3 regions of the Jeotgalicoccus huakuii genome follow, and region 3 is predicted to be linked to each of the others. Evidence: predicted binding sites of a transcription regulator. Region 3 holds the regulator's gene; each other region holds the start of a gene.

Region 1 (5,788 bases), on a different contig from region 3:
AGAATCCTGTTGCTGATGCTAAAGATAAGGCTTATCTAATTGAAGCCATCAACTTTATGTTCCCTTCACTCAACCTAACACATGATCACATCGAATCATCTTGGGCAGGTATTCGCCCTCTTATACAATCATCATCAAGTAAGAATGCATCAGATATTTCAAGAAAAGATGAGATTTGGCACAATAATAGTGGCTTGATAACCATTGCTGGTGGCAAATTAACAGGCTATCGTCATATGGCTGAAGAAATTGTTGATGAAGTATCACTTTATTTGAAGAAAAATTATAAGATGCACATTGCTAAAGTGTCTACTAAAAATGAACCGATATCAGGTGGAGACGTTGGTGGCTCAATCGGTTATCATAACTTTGCAGACAATATTAGTCGAAAAGCACAAAGCTATGGACTCACTTTAGAAGAAGGTCATATGCTTGCACTTAAGTACGGTTCTAATGCAGAAACGGTATATCAATACGCAGGTATTACTAACGACTCAGAAGAAAAGTACGGCTTACCAAAAGCCCTCTACGCAGAAGTAATATACAGTATTCTGCATGAAATGGTTGTTAAACCGACAGATTTTCTCATTCGTCGTAGTGGTAAGTTGTACTTTGCAATTGAAGAAGTCATGCAATATCGTCAAGGCATTGAAAAGCTTCTATCTGATACCTTTAGTTGGACTGACAGTCAGTATGAACAGTATGTCAGTGAACTTGACCGAGCGATTGCTGACACAAAACATTAATAAGTAAAAAACTGGACCATTGATTATAAAATCTATGGTCCAGTTTTTTATAAAATTATTCTTCTTCGATATTAAATACTAATTCATCATCTTTTATGTCAGCTTTTATTCTTAACCCCTCTGACATATCCGCTTCAATCAACTTACGTGCAAGCGGTGTTTCAATATTTCTTTGGATAAACCGTTTCATTGGACGTGCACCAAATTGTGGTTCATAAGAGCTTTTTGCTACCCAAGTTTTTACTGCATCAGATACTTCAATTTCCATGTGTTGATTTCTTAAGCGTGTATTTAAATCACTAATCATACGGTCAACAATGGCACCCATGTCTTTCTCAGTTAATGGACTGAACATGACAATATCATCCATACGGTTGATGATTTCAGGTTTAAAGTATTTATGCACTTCTGACATGACAATCTCTCTTGTTTGATCTGTTAACTCCCCACCTTGTACAACTGTATCTAGTAGATGTTGGGAGCCGATATTTGAAGTCATAATAATGATAGTATTTTTAAAGTTAATGATACGCCCCTTTGAATCTGTTAGACGACCTTCATCTAAAAGTTGAAGTAAGATATTAAAGACATCAGCATGCGCTTTTTCTACTTCATCTAAGAGGATAACTGAATAAGGCTGACGTCTAACCGCTTCAGTTAATTGTCCACCCTCTTCATGACCAACATAGCCTGGAGGTGCACCGATTAATCTTGAAACAGAATGTTTTTCCATGTACTCAGACATATCGATTCTGATCATATGTTTCTCAGAGTCAAACATTGTTGAGGCTAAGGCTTTAGCGAGTTCAGTTTTACCGACACCCGTAGGTCCTAAAAATAGGAAGCTCCCGATTGGACGATTCGGATCTTTAATACCCGCTCTTGCTCTAATTACTGCGTCAGCAACTAAATCGACAGCTTCATCTTGACCGACGACACGTTCATGAAGAATGTCCGATAATTTCAAGAGTTTTTCCTTTTCAGTTTCAACAAGTTTTGTAACCGGAATACCTGTCCATTGGCTCACGATAAAACCAATTTCCTCTTCGGTCACAACTTCTCTAATAATTCTATTGTCAGATGATTCTTCTTGTTGCATTTCTTGTTCATATTCTTCGAGTGCTTTTTCTAACTGTGGTAATTTACCATGTCTAAGTTCTGCCGCACGTTCAAGCTCATAATTGTTCTCTGCGTCTTCTAATTCCTGACGTACTTTGTCAACTTCAGCTCGTTTGTCATTCACTCTTTGAATTTGTTCTTTTTCTTTCTCAACTTTGTTTTGAAGTGTAGACTGGCTCTCTTTCATATCCGCTAATTCTTTTTGGAGTTCGGATAGACGCGCTTGTGAAACTTGGTCATCTTCTCCTTTTAAAGCTTGTTCCTCGATTTCAAGTTGCATTACCTTACGATTAATCTGATCAAGTTCAGTTGGGTTCGATCCCATCTCTGTTCGTATCGTCGCACTCGCTTGGTCCATGAGGTCAATTGCCTTATCTGGTAAGAAGCGATCTGTAATATAACGGTCTGATAGTTCTGCAGCTGCAACAAGGGCACGGTCTGTAATTCTTACACCGTGGTGCACTTCATAGCGCTCTTTTAGACCGCGCAGAATTGAAATAGTATCCTCTACATCAGGCTCTGGTACTTGAACCTTTTGGAAACGTCTTTCTAAGGCAGAGTCTTTTTCGATATACTCACGATATTCGTTTGTTGTTGTTGCCCCAATACAGTGTAGCTCACCTCGTGCAAGCATAGGCTTAAGCATATTGCCTGCATCCATTGCACCATCAGTTTTACCAGCCCCAACAAGCATGTGGATTTCATCAATAAATAGAATAATTCTTCCTTCAGATTCTTTAATTTCTTTAAGCACAGCTTTTAATCGTTCTTCAAACTCACCACGGAATTTCGCACCCGCAACTAGTGAAGTAAGATCGAGTTCAAAAACTGTCTTATCTAAGAGACTATCTGGAACATCCTTACGTACAATTCTTTGAGCAAGTCCTTCGACAATTGCCGTTTTACCCACACCAGGTTCACCAATTAGTACTGGATTATTTTTTCTCTTACGACTTAAAATTCGAATCGTATCTCTGATTTCTTCATCACGACCAATGACCGGATCTACCTTACCATTTCTGACTTCTTCAACAAGGTCACGCCCATATTTTTCTAATACTTCATATTGATTTTCAGGATTTTGACTCGTCACGTGGTTACCCCCTCTTATTTTCTTCACTATTTCTTTAACAACTTCATCCTTATTACCTACAGCATTGCTTAAAATATCATCAATTTTTAGCGCTGCTAGAAATATGTGTTCCTGGGAGATATAATCATCTTCCATATCAACAATCAGTTTTTCCGCTTCATTATATAACTGCGAAAAACCTTGCGACATATAGACACCATATTCTATATTATCGCCACTTACCTTATTGTATTTTGCTAATTTTTCATCATAACTTTTAATTATATTGTCAATGTTGATGTTTGCTCTTTCTAGAATGTCAGCACTCATGCTATCTTCAATCAATAGCATTGCTTTTAGTATTGACTCTAGCTCAATTGCCTGAAGTTTAAGATCAACTGTCAGACCTTGAGCACGTTCAACGATTTGTTGAACTTTAACTGTCATCTTATTTATATCCATTTAAACCACCTCTAATCAATAAATTAAAGTGTTTGACCAAATTTGACCATAACTTAATTATACACTTTAAGAAGATTAAATCAAGTAATTGATAGCAATTTAAGACAATTTGTCTTATATTAAATGATGTACATTTTAAGGAGGATCACCTCATGGAAATCATTACTATTATCAAATATGCTTTTCTTGGTTTATTACAGGGCATTACAGAACCAATTCCCGTATCATCTAGTGGTCATTTAGTCATTGCCAGGGAGCTATTCAATATCGAAGCACAAGGTCTTTCTTTTGAAATATTTTTAAATACGGCTTCCCTTATTGCAATCTTGTTCATCTATCGAGATGATATCATTAGTATCATCAATAATTTGTTTAGATATTTATTTAAAGGCGCGAGAGACGATGATGCAATTACTGATTTTAAATATACGATTTGCCTAATTATCGCGACGATTCCAGTTGGTGTTGCAGGGCTACTGCTTAAAGATGTAATCGGCGATAATATTTCTGTTGGCTTCGTAGGACTTATGCTACTTGTAACAGGTATTGCACTTTGGTTTATTAAAAATAAAAGAGGCGATAAGAGGGATGGAGACCTGACAATTAAAGATTCTATAATAGTTGGTCTATCTCAATGTATAGCATTAACACCTGGAATTAGCCGCAGTGGTGCAACAATTGTCGGTTCCATTGCAGTTGGTCTTAGCCAGAAAAACGCATTAAGATTTGCATTTCTTCTTTATATTCCAGTATCTCTTGGAACAGCTTTAATATCCGTTGGAGATATCGTTAACGACCCTAACATGGATACACTATGGTTAGCATATTTAATTGCCTTTATTATTACCCTTATCGCAACATATTTTGCAGTTAAATGGTTACAAAATGTGATGGAAAAAGGTAATTTGATTATCTTCGTTTACTACTGTTTTGCTTTAGGCGCTTTTTCAATCCTATATCAGTTTATTTGGGCATAATAATTCAATGGATCCAATCGGTTAACAACCAAATTCACCACAATACAAAAAAGCTATGAGAAGAATTATCTTCTCATAGCTTATTATTTATATTAGCTTACACCAAGTGCAATTTTAGCGTAACGACTCATCTTGTCTTTGTCCCATGGTGGATTCCATACGATAGCAACTTGAACATCATTTACCTCAGGTAGTTCTGAAAGTACGTGCTCAACTTGACCAATAATTTGTGGTCCCATTGGGCAACCCATTGAAGTTAAAGTCATTTCAACACCTGCTGTACCTTCGTCATCTAGGTTTACACCATAAACTAAGCCTAAGTTTACAATATCTATACCGAGTTCCGGGTCAATGACATTCTCTAGCGCACCGTACATGCTTTCTTCCATTGCTTTATCCAACATAATCACTCCTCACCTAGTATATGTAATACTTACTATACCAAAAATTATACATTCGATAAATATAAATGCTATTATTGAGAAGAAACATTATTCTTACATACTGACAAAAGGGAGATTTATATGGATAAGCATTTAATTTGTTTAGACTTAGACGGCACACTTTTAACTGATGAGAAGAATATCAGTCCTTACACAAAGAAAGTGCTGACAACGTTGAAACAACAGGGCCATGAGCTAATGATTTCAACTGGCCGTCCGTATCGTGCCAGTGTACCCTACTATAAAGAATTAAAAATGACGACACCTGTTGTAAACTTTAACGGTGCTTTCGTCCACCATCCTACAGATTTTGACTTCCAAATCATGCATGAAACATTGGATAAGGAAGTTACAAAAGAAATTGCTAAAAAAGTTCCTGAATTAAATATTAAAAATATTGTCGCTGAAATTAAAGATAATATTTATATCCACTATCACGATAGCGTCCTATTCGACGCCTTCACCATGGGCAACCCTAAAATAAGTGTTGGCGAACTTCAAGATACAGTTACAGAGGACGTTACTTCTATTCTTGTTCAGGCAGAAGAGAGTGAAATGCCTCATATTCGTAAGACTCTAGATGAGTTATTTGCTGAAGTAATCGAACAACGTCGCTGGGGTGCGCCTTATCCTGTCTTAGAAATAATCAAAAAAGGTATTAATAAGGCGGTTGGTGTGGATTACGCCAGAGAGTATTTGGGAATTCCACAAAGTAGAACAATCGCTTTTGGAGATGAAGACAACGACACTGAAATGCTACAGTATGTTGAACATGGTGTCGCAATGAAGAATGGTATCGACGATATCAAAAATGTGTCTAAATATATTACAGAATATAACAATAACAATGACGGTATTGGACATTTCCTTAATGAATTTTTCGATCTCCGTCTTAAACCATAGGGAGGGTTATCTATGAAATTATTTATTGATAGTTGCTCAGATTTAAGCTTAGAACGTGCCAAGGAG
Region 2 (5,788 bases), on a different contig from region 3:
AAAAAATAAGTCATGATTCTCCCTCCTACATCAACATGAATATGAGACCTACACCTGCACCGATAGCAATCGCAGTTAAGGAAGCCTCAGCACCCTTCATAGTGCCGGCTAGCATGTGGCCACGAATCATTTCTCGAATCGCATTTGTGATTAAGACACCAGGCACTAAGGGCATGACTGCAGCGATAATAATTGTTTCGACATTGACACCTGGACCATAGTTTACATAAAGAACAGAAAATAAAGCAATAAAGAACGAAGCAAAGAATTCATTGAAAAACTTAATTTTGGTATAACGCTGAATACTTTCTGTAATTAAGACTCCTAACATGCCACCAAATGCTGCAATAGGAATGTCCACAATAGTGCCATTAAAAAGAAGTAAAAACATTGCTGATACAATACCACCTGCGATAATCACTAGCCATAGTGGAAACATCTTAGTTTCATGAATCGTTTCAATCGTCTCAATCGCCTCATCAATGGGTAATCCTTTAGTAATTTGTCTAGACAAATCATTAATATTAACGACTTTTTCTAAGTTGTTTGCACGCTCTTCGATACGAATCGTTTGAGAAAGTGCGTAATCATTCATTGATAGTATGATTACTGTTGTTGTCACGAACACTTGGACATTACCGATACCATAGTTGTTAGCCATACGTAGCATCGTATCTTCAATGCGGTAGGTCTCAGCGCCGCTCTCTAATAAGATCTTGCCACTATTTAAACAAACATAGAAGACTTTACGAACAAACTTATCATCTAAACTAACGTCAGGTTTATCGACTGTTTCAAGTGCTTCGACTGACAAATCACTCACCTCTTTTTAGCACCCCCGAGAAGAATTGAACTCCCATCTCAAGAACCGGAATCTTACGTGTTATCCATTACACCACGGGGGTAAAATATAAAAATAACAAAACTCATTATATCAAGAATGATAGGACTATTAAAGTCTTAAATATTGACTCTCTTGGGACGATAGTAATAAGATAAATGTCATATTGATTTAAAGGTTATTATCTTTGACCTTGTTTGACTAATGTGTTATAAATAAATAAGAGATTATGCTAGATCATTAATTTAGGAGGCAAAAAATATGAATTTAATACCTACAGTAATTGAACAAACTAACCGCGGTGAACGTGCATACGATATTTACTCAAGACTGTTGAAGGATAGAATCATCATGATTGGTAGTGCAATTGATGATAACGTTGCAAACTCTGTAGTCAGTCAGCTTCTATTCTTACAAGCTCAAGACTCTGAAAAAGATATCTATCTATATATTAACTCACCAGGTGGTAGTGTCACAGCTGGTATGGCAATCTATGATACGATTCAACACATCAAGCCTGATGTTCAAACAATTAGCTTAGGCCTTGCTGCTTCAATGGGATCATTCCTTTTAACAGCTGGTGCCAAAGGTAAACGCTATGCTTTACCAAATGCTGAGATAATGATTCACCAACCACTAGGTGGTGCTCAAGGTCAGGCGACTGAGATTGAGATCGCAGCTAAACATATCTTACAAACACGTGAAAAACTCAATAAAATCTTAGCTGAACGTACAGGTCAACCACTAGAGAAAATCGAGAAAGATACTGACCGTGATAACTTCATGACAGCTGAAGAAGCTAAAGAATATGGTCTAATCGACCACGTAATGGAACCAGAAAAATAATATATTATGAACGAAAAGCGTTTAGGTCACGTGACTTAAACGCTTTTTTTTATTATTATGAAATTAGAATAAACTCAGGAGGTTGTCTAGTGAATATACTTATTTCCGGTGGAACTGGTTTTATCGGCAGTCATCTTACTAATGTTTTAAAGAAAGATCGCCATCACGTCTATATTTTAAGTCGGCAGTCTAAATCAAGTGAACATCCCTACGTGCATTATATAAAGTACGATGAAGATAACTATAATGATCTATCTTGGACTAAAGAATTACCAGAAGAAATCGATTTAGTCTATAACTTCTCAGGCGCCTCGTTAAATAATAAATGGACAGATTATTATAAAGATTTAATATTATCGAGCCGTTTAAACATGACCAATATGCTCTATCAATGGCTTTTTGATTCTAAAATTAAACCGCTCGCCTTTGTTAATGCAAGTGCAATCGGTTACTATCCGACAAGTAAACTTGTTGAGTATGATGAGTACGACGTCTTGTCACCGAATGACTTCTTATCTACAGTGGTAAATAAGTGGGAAGGTGCTGCGAGACAAATTGAATCTTTAGGTATCCGAACTGTGTATACACGTTTCGGCTTAATCTTATCTCGTGAGGAAGGTGCCTTACCTATTCTCGAAAAATTATATAAGGCAAACTTAGGTGGAAATATTGCTTCTAGTCGTCAGTGGTACTCTTGGATTCACATTGACGATGTCATTAACGCCTTATATTTTGTTGGACTCAACCAAGATATAGATGGACCTGTAAATATTACAGCACCCGTCGCTGTGAGACAAAAGGAATTCTCTAAAGTACTCAGCGCCGTACTCGGCACACCAAATTTCTTTAAAACACCGAACTTCTTGTTAAACAGTTTGCTCGGTGAGCGCTCAATGTTAATTACTGAAGGTCAAAAAGTCCACCCAAGACGCTTGTTAAACAATGAGTTTAAATACTTGTACCCCACTCTAGACCAAGCTTTAGAACAAATTTATAGTAAATAAAAATTCCCCTGTTCGATAAGATTACATCGTACAGGGGTTTTAATTAAAATATTTTTTCTTCACCATTGCGGATTTTTTCAGCAATGTCGTCTAACTTTCTAAGTCGATGGTTCACACCTGATTTTGAAATCGGTCCAGTCGATACCGACTCACCGATTTCTTTTAAGGTCATGTCTTGATTATCCACTCGAATTCTAGCGACTTCTCTTAGGCGTTCTGGCAATTCATCTATGCCAATTTCCTCCTCTATAAATTTAATGTTTTCCACTTGTCTCATTGAAGCATTTATCGTCTTATTTAAATTTGCTGTTTCACAGTTTACTAGACGATTGACTGAATTTCTCATATCTCTGACAATACGAATATCTTCAAATTTAAGTAGCGCTTGGTAACCACCTATTAAACTGAGGTAGTCAGAAATCTTTTCTGCTTCTTTTAAGTAGACTAAATAGCCACGTTTTCTATCGATAAATTTCGCATTCAAACCATAGCCATTCATTAAGTCTGTCAGTTCAGCTGCATGATCCTCATAGAGGGTTGCAATTTCTAAATGGTAGGCTGAGGTTTCCGGATTATTTACTGAACCACCTGCTAAGAAGGCCCCTCTTAAGTAGCTTCTTCTGCAGCAATCATTGGCTAGAATTTCATCAGTCACACGGTTTGTTAATAGACCACCTTCAAAAATCTCTAGATCTTTTAATACTGCCATCGCTTCTTTTTTAATTCTACATATATAAACATTATTCTTTTTTAACTTCATTTTTTTACGCACAAGTAAGTCAATTTCTATTTTGTAGACATTTTTTATTAGTGAAAAAATTCGTCTCGCTATTGCCGCATTTTCTGTTTGGACATTGATTACCCACTCATTGTCAAAGTAACTGACTGCACCGTTCATCTTGATCAAGGCAGAAAGTTCACTTTTCATGCAGCATTCATCAACTTCAATTCGTGTTAATTCGTTTTTCATTTCGGAAGCAAATGACATGCAACCACTTTCCTTTCAAATTCTACCTAGTACTCTAGTGTTCTTGATTCATCGATAACGATATCGTAGATAATCTCTGCTAGCTTTTCATTGTTATGGCGGACAACGCCTTCATCATCAACAATGATCAACTCGTCATGCGTAATGACTTTTACACCGTTTGCTTCGATTTTATTGCGTTCACTTTCAATAATATGAACGCCTCTTTCTTTGTACGTTGAAGCCATCTGACTATAGACATCTCTTTCATTTAAAATGACATAATCAATGACCTTTCTCTTAATATGTTTTTCAATAGCATAAAGATGGTCATAGGCTGACATGCCCATTGTCTCCCCTGGCTGCTCTAATAAATTTGCGACATATACTTTGATGCCTGTTGAATCCGTAAGTGCCTCTTTAATACCATTAGGTAAGAGATTAGGAATAATGCTTGTATATAGTGAGCCTGGCCCTAAAACGACTATATCAGCTTCCATAATGGCTTCGACTGCAGCAGGTGTTGCATCAATATTCGTTGGAATAAGATAAATTTCTTGAATCTCTTTCTTAATCTTTGGAATATAGCTTTCCCCGATAATCAATGAGTCATCTACCATTCTTGCTGCTAATTTTGGACTAACATTAGTCGATGGAATGACTGTACCTTTAACGTTTAAAATTTTGGATAGTTCGCTTACTGCTGTCGCAAAGTCTCCACTTAAGTCATACATTGCTGCTAACATAAGGTTTCCTAGAGAGTGACCTGATATTTCATCCTTTTTAAAACGATAAGTAAACAGACCCTCAAGCATGGGTTCTACTTCACTTAAGGCGGACATTACGTTTCGAATATCGCCTGGAGCAGGCATATCTATCTGATCGCGGATAATTCCTGTTGAGCCACCGTCATCTGCAACAGATACAATTGCAGAAATTTCCACAGGGTACTTTTTCAATCCACGTGAGAGTACAGATAGTCCAGTTCCACCACCGATAATCGCGATTTTTATTTTAGCTTTCGCCATGAGTGGAACCTTCTATATTTGCATCACGGTGGCTGGTGTTAATTTGAAAACTAAAATCATGAGTTAAATCTTCCCCTAGACGTTTAGCTAAGGCAACAGAGCGATGTTGGCCACCTGTACAGCCAATTGCAATCGTCAATTGTGACTTACCTTCTTTAACGTACTGCGGGATTAGATAGTAGATTAAATCAGAAAGTTTTTCATAGAAAGTATCTGTGTCCTGCCATTTCATCACATAATCATAAACCAAAGCATTTAAGCCAGTTAGTGGACGCAAGTCTTCAATGTAGTATGGATTCGGTAAAAATCTTACGTCAAACATCAAATCTGCATCAATCGGCACACCATGCTTAAAGCCGAAGCTTACGACGTTGACTGTAAAGAACTCTTCACGTCCTCCACTGTACATACTAAACATCTTATCCTTGAGTTCCTTTGGTGACAGTAAAGTCGTATCTACTATTACTGTCGCACGACTTTTTAAATCATCCAAGATTTGACGCTCTTTCTTAATGGCATCTAAGAGCGCGACACCCTCGTTTAACGGGTGAGCACGACGTGTTTCCTTATAACGGCTAACTAGTCGCTCATCATCTGTATCTAAGAAGATAATTCTAAGCATCAATTCTTTACTGTTCGAAACGAGATTCAGTTGTTGTATTAAATCATCAAAAAATTCTTTTCCTCTTAAGTCTACCCCTATTGCCACTTTCGACATTTTACCATCAACTGAATCCATCAGTTCTACAACCTTGGGTATCAAAATAGGTGGTAGATTATCAATACAAAAATATCCCATATCTTCAATTGCTTCTAATGCTACTGATTTCCCAGAACCACTCATACCTGTCATTATGATTAAACTTTTCATTCGACACACCCTTAAAAGAGATTTAGTCTTAGCCTTTGTTTTATACTCATTTTACTATGAAAAATCCCCCATATGGGGGAAATTTCAACTTATTCTCCGTCTTCTAACTTTTCTAAGTAGTGCTGAGCATTTTGAGCTGCTAAACTACCATCGCCAGTGGCAGTAACGATTTGTCTAAGTGATTTCTCTCTCACATCTCCTGCTGCAAAAATTCCAGGAATTTTCGTTTCC
Region 3 (5,788 bases):
AACCGGCAGTTTGTGCCTCAGCCCAAGGAATACCCATTAGGAAGGCAACTGGCATAAAGATGTAGCCCAAGATATCTTGGAATGAAAGGTTTGAACCAGGAATTAATAAGAAAATCTGGTTCAGTAAACCGATTAGAGCGATGAAACCAATTAACATCGCACCAACGACGAGTACGATTTTACCACCATCGATGATGTAATCACCAAGGACTTGGAAGAAAGATTTACCTTTTTCTGGATTAGTTGAGATTTCAATGTCGCCATCCTCGATAACTTCATCATATGGATTGATGATGTGTACGATGATGTAAACACTGAATAAGTTCAGTACAATCGCAATGATGACAAATTGAGGGTCTAACATTGTAAAGAATGCACCGACAATAGAAAGTGAAATTGAACTCATTGCTTGTGCAGCTAATGTATATAAACGACGTGTTGTAAGCTTAGGCAGCTGATTCTTAAGTGATACGAATACTTCTGACTGTCCAAGCATCATAGATGCCGCACCATTGTATGACTCGATGTATGGCATTCCAGTAATCTTAGTCAGTAAGAAACCTAAACCTTTAATGATGAAAGGTAAGATTCTAGTGTAAGAAAGAATACCGATAATCGCCGAGATGAAGATAATTGGAATAAGCACGTTGAATAGGAATACATCAACTGGTTCGCCTTCCGCGTTCGTCATCAAATCTCCAAACACAAATTGCGCACCTTCTCTTGCATATCCTAGTAAGTAGTCAAAACCGTTCGCTAAACCAAGGATAATCGTTTGTCCACCAGTAGTGCTAAGGAATAAGAACGTAGCGATAAACTGTAATGCAACTAATATTAATATGTTCTTCCAATGTTTGAACGCAAGTTTTTTGTTACTACTTGCAATCCAAGCAAGAAAGACGGTGAATAGTATACCAACTATTCCCATTACAATACTCATTGTGAAAGCCTCCAAAAATTATTATGTAAGAAATATTGAAAATGATTTCATTTGTAAATTATATACCAAATGATACATTTATGCGATACTAAATTATTATAATGCAAGCGGTTCCAAAAATAAACCCTTTTGGGTAAAAAATAAACATGTTATTTGCCAATTTTGACCACACCTTGTATACTTTAGTCAAAGTAGGTCAAGAGGGAGTGATGAAATGCGTAATATGTCGGATATTATTGAAAAATATTTAAAAGAAATGATTGAGAAATCCGGTAACGAAGTCGTTGAAATAAAACGTGCGCACATCGCTGAAAAATTTGATTGCGTACCGTCCCAGTTAAACTATGTTATCAAAACACGCTTTACAAATGAACATGGCTACGTCGTTGAAAGTAAACGTGGCGGTGGCGGCTATATAAGAATCACCAAAGTAGAAACACATTCTGAGACAGAATACTTAGCGCACTTACAAAATCTTATTGGAGATAACATATCTCAGTTGAATGCGGGACACCTTGTTCAATCAATGTATGAAAATGGTGTCATTACCTATAGAGAGGCACAAATCATCGATGCTGTAATGGAAAGAGAAGTTTTATCCATTGAGTTACCTTATAGAGATCGCTTAAGAGCGAAAATTTTACGCCGTGTAATCACGGCAATACTGTACGCTAAGGAGTGAATATATGAAGTGTGAGATATGTAATGAAAATGAAGCCACAGTCCATATTTCGGAAGACTTAGGTCTTGCTCAAAATGTACGGTATTTGTGTGAGCAGTGTGCTGAAAAATCGCTACACATGAATGACTATCAAGTGGATAATCCTTTTGACATCCACACATTACTGAAAATGTTAGCGGCTAATGCAGAGAAAAAAGAGGTGGAAGTTGAAGCGCCTGAATGTCCCTCATGTGGTTCAACATTAAGAAGTGTGGTCGACAATGGCTTGTTTGGTTGTAGTTATTGCTATGACTACTTCGGCGAATACGTACCTCAAATCGTTGAACGTGTGCAGCTGAACCAAAATAGACATCTTGGGAAGATTCCTCATCAAAAAGTAGATGCGCTGCGCCTCAAAAGAGATATAGAGTCCTTACAACAGAGACTAGACGACAAGGTAAAAACTCAAGCTTTCGAAGAAGCTGCGGTGATCAGAGACCAGATTCAGGCACTGAAGGATGGTGAATCGCATGGAGAATAATATTAGTAAGTGGCTCAGTAGAGCGGCAGTCACTGATATTGAACTTTCCTCACGTGTGAGGCTAGCACGGAATATTAATGGTGTACCTTTCACACATATGCTTGAAGATGATGAAGACATCACAGCGCTCGGTAAAATAGTAGAAAAAACTTTACCTAGTTTGACGCGTTTCTGCTTGTCTGAATTTACTGATGTAGGCCGTGCTTTGTTGGTCGAAAAGCATTTGATTAGCCCTAGATTTTCACAAAATGGAGAAAGTGTCTTTATCAATGAAGAGGAAGACATGTCGGTGATGATTGGTGAGGAAGATCACGTACGAATCCAAAGTCTAGGTGTAAATGAATCCCTTGAGTCGCTTTACGAGAAAGCGAGTGCTATAGATGATACATTAGAAGGTAAGATAGAGTATGCATTTGATGAACGATACGGCTATCTTACTGCTTGCCCAACTAATGTAGGGACAGGTATGAGAGCCTCTGTAATGCTGCATTTACCTGCCTTAACAGCCTTGAAAAGAATTCAACGTTTTCATAATAATTTAACACGCTTTGGTTTTACTTTACGAGGTATATACGGGGAAGGGTCTAAGCCCATTGGTTCTGTTTATCAGTTATCGAATCAAGTGACACTTGGTTTTAGTGAAACAGACATCATTGAAAATTTAACAGAGTTAAAAGAACGTATTATCGAAGAAGAACGTATCGCAAGAGAGCAATTAAAAACATTAGAAACCTGTGACGCTGTCAATCGTTCTTTTGGTATTCTACAATATGCCTATAAATTACCTTTAAAAGAAGCGGCAATGCATTTGAGTAATGTGAAGCTAGGGATTGACTTAGGCTATATCGATTTTGACCGCTTTAACTTTCAAGCGTGGTTCCAACAAATCCAACCGGCTTTTATTAGCCAAAGACTGAATGAATATGAATATGACACTAGTCGACCAAACAATCAGCACGAACGATTACGGGCGACACTGACACGCGAACTATTAGGAGGGAAATAGATGCTATTTGGAAAACTGACAGAGCGAGCACAAAAAGTACTCGCATTTGCCCAAGAAGAAGCGATCACACTTAAAAACTCTAATATCGGTACTGAACACTTACTATTAGGTTTGGTAAAAGAAAAAGAAGGCATCGCCGCAAAAGTTTTAGCATCGTTTAATATCGATGAACAACGAGTTAATGAAGAAGTGCACAATTTAATAACAACGGGTACAGAAAAAGCATCATCGATTCACTATACACCGCGTGCTAAAAAAGTAATTGAGTTATCTATGGATGAAGCTCGTAAACTACACCACAATTTTGTAGGTACAGAACACTTACTATTAGGCCTTATTCGTGAGAGTGAGGGCGTGGCAGCGAGAGTATTGGCTAATCTTGATTTAAATATTACGAAGGCACGTGCTGCAGTGATTAAAATGCTTGGTAATCCAGAAGCTTTCCAGTCACATTCAAGTGTCCAAAAAGATACTAATACACCGACATTAGACTCTTTAGCACGTGACTTAACTCAAATGGCCAGAGAGAGTCAGTTAGATCCGGTGATTGGTCGTTCTAGCGAGATTACACGTGTTATAGAAGTGCTAAGTCGTAGAACTAAGAATAACCCCGTGTTAATTGGTGAACCTGGTGTTGGTAAAACAGCTGTGGCTGAAGGCCTAGCCCAAGCAGTGATTAACAGTGAAGTGCCTGAAAACTTAAAAGATAAACGCGTGATGTCTCTAGATATGGGGACTGTTGTTGCAGGTACTAAGTACCGTGGTGAATTTGAAGAGCGAATGAAGAAAGTAATGGATGAAATCCATAAGGCTGGTAACGTCGTACTATTTATCGATGAGTTACACACACTAATCGGTGCGGGGGGAGCTGAAGGTGCGATCGATGCATCTAACATTCTTAAACCAGCTCTTGCGCGTGGCGAACTACAGTGTATCGGTGCGACAACTTTAGATGAATTCCGAAAACACATTGAAAAAGATGCGGCATTAGAACGTCGTTTCCAGCCGGTAATGGTCGATGAGCCTAAGGCGGAAGACGCAGTGTTGATTCTAAAAGGCCTACGTGATCGTTATGAGGCGCACCACCGCATTAATATTACAGATGAAGCACTGGAAGCAGCAGTTCGTATGAGCAGCCGCTATATTCAAGACCGTTTCCTGCCTGATAAGGCAATTGACTTAATAGATGAAGCTTCATCTAAAGTTAGATTAAGAAGCTATTCTACACCGCCAGATCTTAAAGATTTAGAGACGCGTTTAGAAGCAGTGAAAAAGGAAAAAGATGCGGCGGTTCAAAGCCAAGAATTTGAAGCGGCAGCAAACTTTAGAGATCAACAAACAAAAATTGAAAATGAAGTTAAAGAATGTGAAGAAAACTGGAAGAAACAACAGGGTCAATCTTCACAATCAGTTACAGCGAGTGATATTGAGCTTGTAGTCGCTGGCATTACAGGTATTCCGTTATCTAAGATTGCTGAAGATGAGTCAGATAGATTGATGAATCTTGAATCCATTCTACACGAGCGTGTAATCGGACAGGATTCTGCAGTACAATCGATATCTAAGGCGGTAAGACGTGCGCGTGCAGGACTTAAAGATCCGAAGCGTCCAATCGGTAGTTTCATTTTCTTAGGCCCAACAGGTGTCGGTAAAACCGAACTTGCTAGAGCCTTAAGTGAAACAATGTTTGGTGAAGAAGATGCAATGATTCGAGTAGACATGAGTGAATACATGGAGAAACATTCAGTATCTCGTTTAGTTGGTTCGCCTCCAGGCTATGTTGGTTACGATGATGGGGGACAACTAACGGAAAGAGTAAGAAGGAAACCGTACTCACTCATACTCTTCGATGAAATTGAAAAAGCACACCCTGATGTGTTTAACTTGCTCTTACAAGTGTTAGATGATGGGCGTTTAACAGACTCTAACGGACGCGTGGTGGATTTCCGTAATACAATTATTGTTATGACATCAAATGTAGGTGCGAGAGAATTACAAGATCAGAGATTCGTAGGCTTTGGTGGCCCAGAGGCTGAAAGCTATGAAAATATTAGAAGTACAATGATGAAAGAATTGAAGAATACCTTTAGACCTGAATTCATTAACCGAATTGATGACATTATTGTCTTCCACAAACTTGAGAAAGAACATCTTAAGGAAATTGTTAGCTTGATGATTGATACCTTAAGAGCGAGATTAACTGACCAGAATATTCACATTGAGGTTACAGATCGAGCGACTGAGCGTATTGTTGAAGAAGGTTACGATCCGGAATATGGGGCGAGACCTTTATCTAGAAGTATTCAAAAGAATATAGAAGATACTCTAAGTGAATCATTACTATCAGGTGAAAGTTTCGAGAATAAACTTGTCACAGTGGATTATGTTGATGATACATTCAAAGTCACAACAGAAGACAAAGTTAACGAAACTGTTGAACAGTAATCCTGGATAGATTTTAATAAGCATCTCTGACTCATGATATATTCCCTCTTATGTAGACACTTAAAAAGTGAATACTTAAGAGGGATATTTTATAATTAGGAATATAATTTTACTTTTGTGAATTACTCAACAAAATTCTATAAAAGTCTTTAACTGTAAGGTTTTAGCCTTTTAAAACATCTAGATAAATAATAC

Evidence for each region. Region 3 encodes CtsR, which represses protease genes until heat stress. Its sites were predicted from a motif close to ATGGTCAATAAAGGTCAAACA; they were not measured.
Region 1: a site for CtsR is predicted at 3,429-3,449, ahead of clpB (ATP-dependent chaperone ClpB). Genes of this name have one in related genera too.
Region 2: a site for CtsR is predicted at 1,026-1,046, ahead of clpP (ATP-dependent Clp endopeptidase proteolytic subunit ClpP). Genes of this name have one in related genera too.

What each region holds. Positions count from the first base shown of each region.
Region 1 is NZ_JAVIYN010000005.1:13,386-19,173, forward strand. It holds gene V6E76_RS03675 (glycerol-3-phosphate dehydrogenase/oxidase) at 1-746, shown strand, start outside; gene clpB (ATP-dependent chaperone ClpB) at 802-3,399, opposite strand; gene V6E76_RS03685 (undecaprenyl-diphosphate phosphatase) at 3,552-4,376, shown strand; gene V6E76_RS03690 (metal-sulfur cluster assembly factor) at 4,469-4,765, opposite strand; gene V6E76_RS03695 (Cof-type HAD-IIB family hydrolase) at 4,901-5,722, shown strand; gene V6E76_RS03700 (DegV family protein) at 5,735-5,788, shown strand, end outside.
Region 2 is NZ_JAVIYN010000005.1:95,650-101,437, forward strand. It holds gene V6E76_RS04105 (threonine/serine exporter family protein) at 1-14, opposite strand, end outside; gene V6E76_RS04110 (threonine/serine exporter family protein) at 26-823, opposite strand; tRNA gene V6E76_RS04115 (tRNA-Arg) at 834-905, opposite strand; gene clpP (ATP-dependent Clp endopeptidase proteolytic subunit ClpP) at 1,103-1,687, shown strand; gene V6E76_RS04125 (TIGR01777 family oxidoreductase) at 1,777-2,691, shown strand; gene whiA (DNA-binding protein WhiA) at 2,735-3,679, opposite strand; gene V6E76_RS04135 (gluconeogenesis factor YvcK family protein) at 3,706-4,686, opposite strand; gene rapZ (RNase adapter RapZ) at 4,673-5,557, opposite strand; gene trxB (thioredoxin-disulfide reductase) at 5,647-5,788, opposite strand, start outside.
Region 3 is NZ_JAVIYN010000009.1:40,849-46,636, forward strand. It holds gene V6E76_RS06140 (nucleoside transporter C-terminal domain-containing protein) at 1-940, opposite strand, end outside; gene V6E76_RS06145 (CtsR family transcriptional regulator) at 1,155-1,622, shown strand; gene V6E76_RS06150 (UvrB/UvrC motif-containing protein) at 1,627-2,142, shown strand; gene V6E76_RS06155 (protein arginine kinase) at 2,132-3,148, shown strand; gene V6E76_RS06160 (ATP-dependent Clp protease ATP-binding subunit) at 3,149-5,593, shown strand.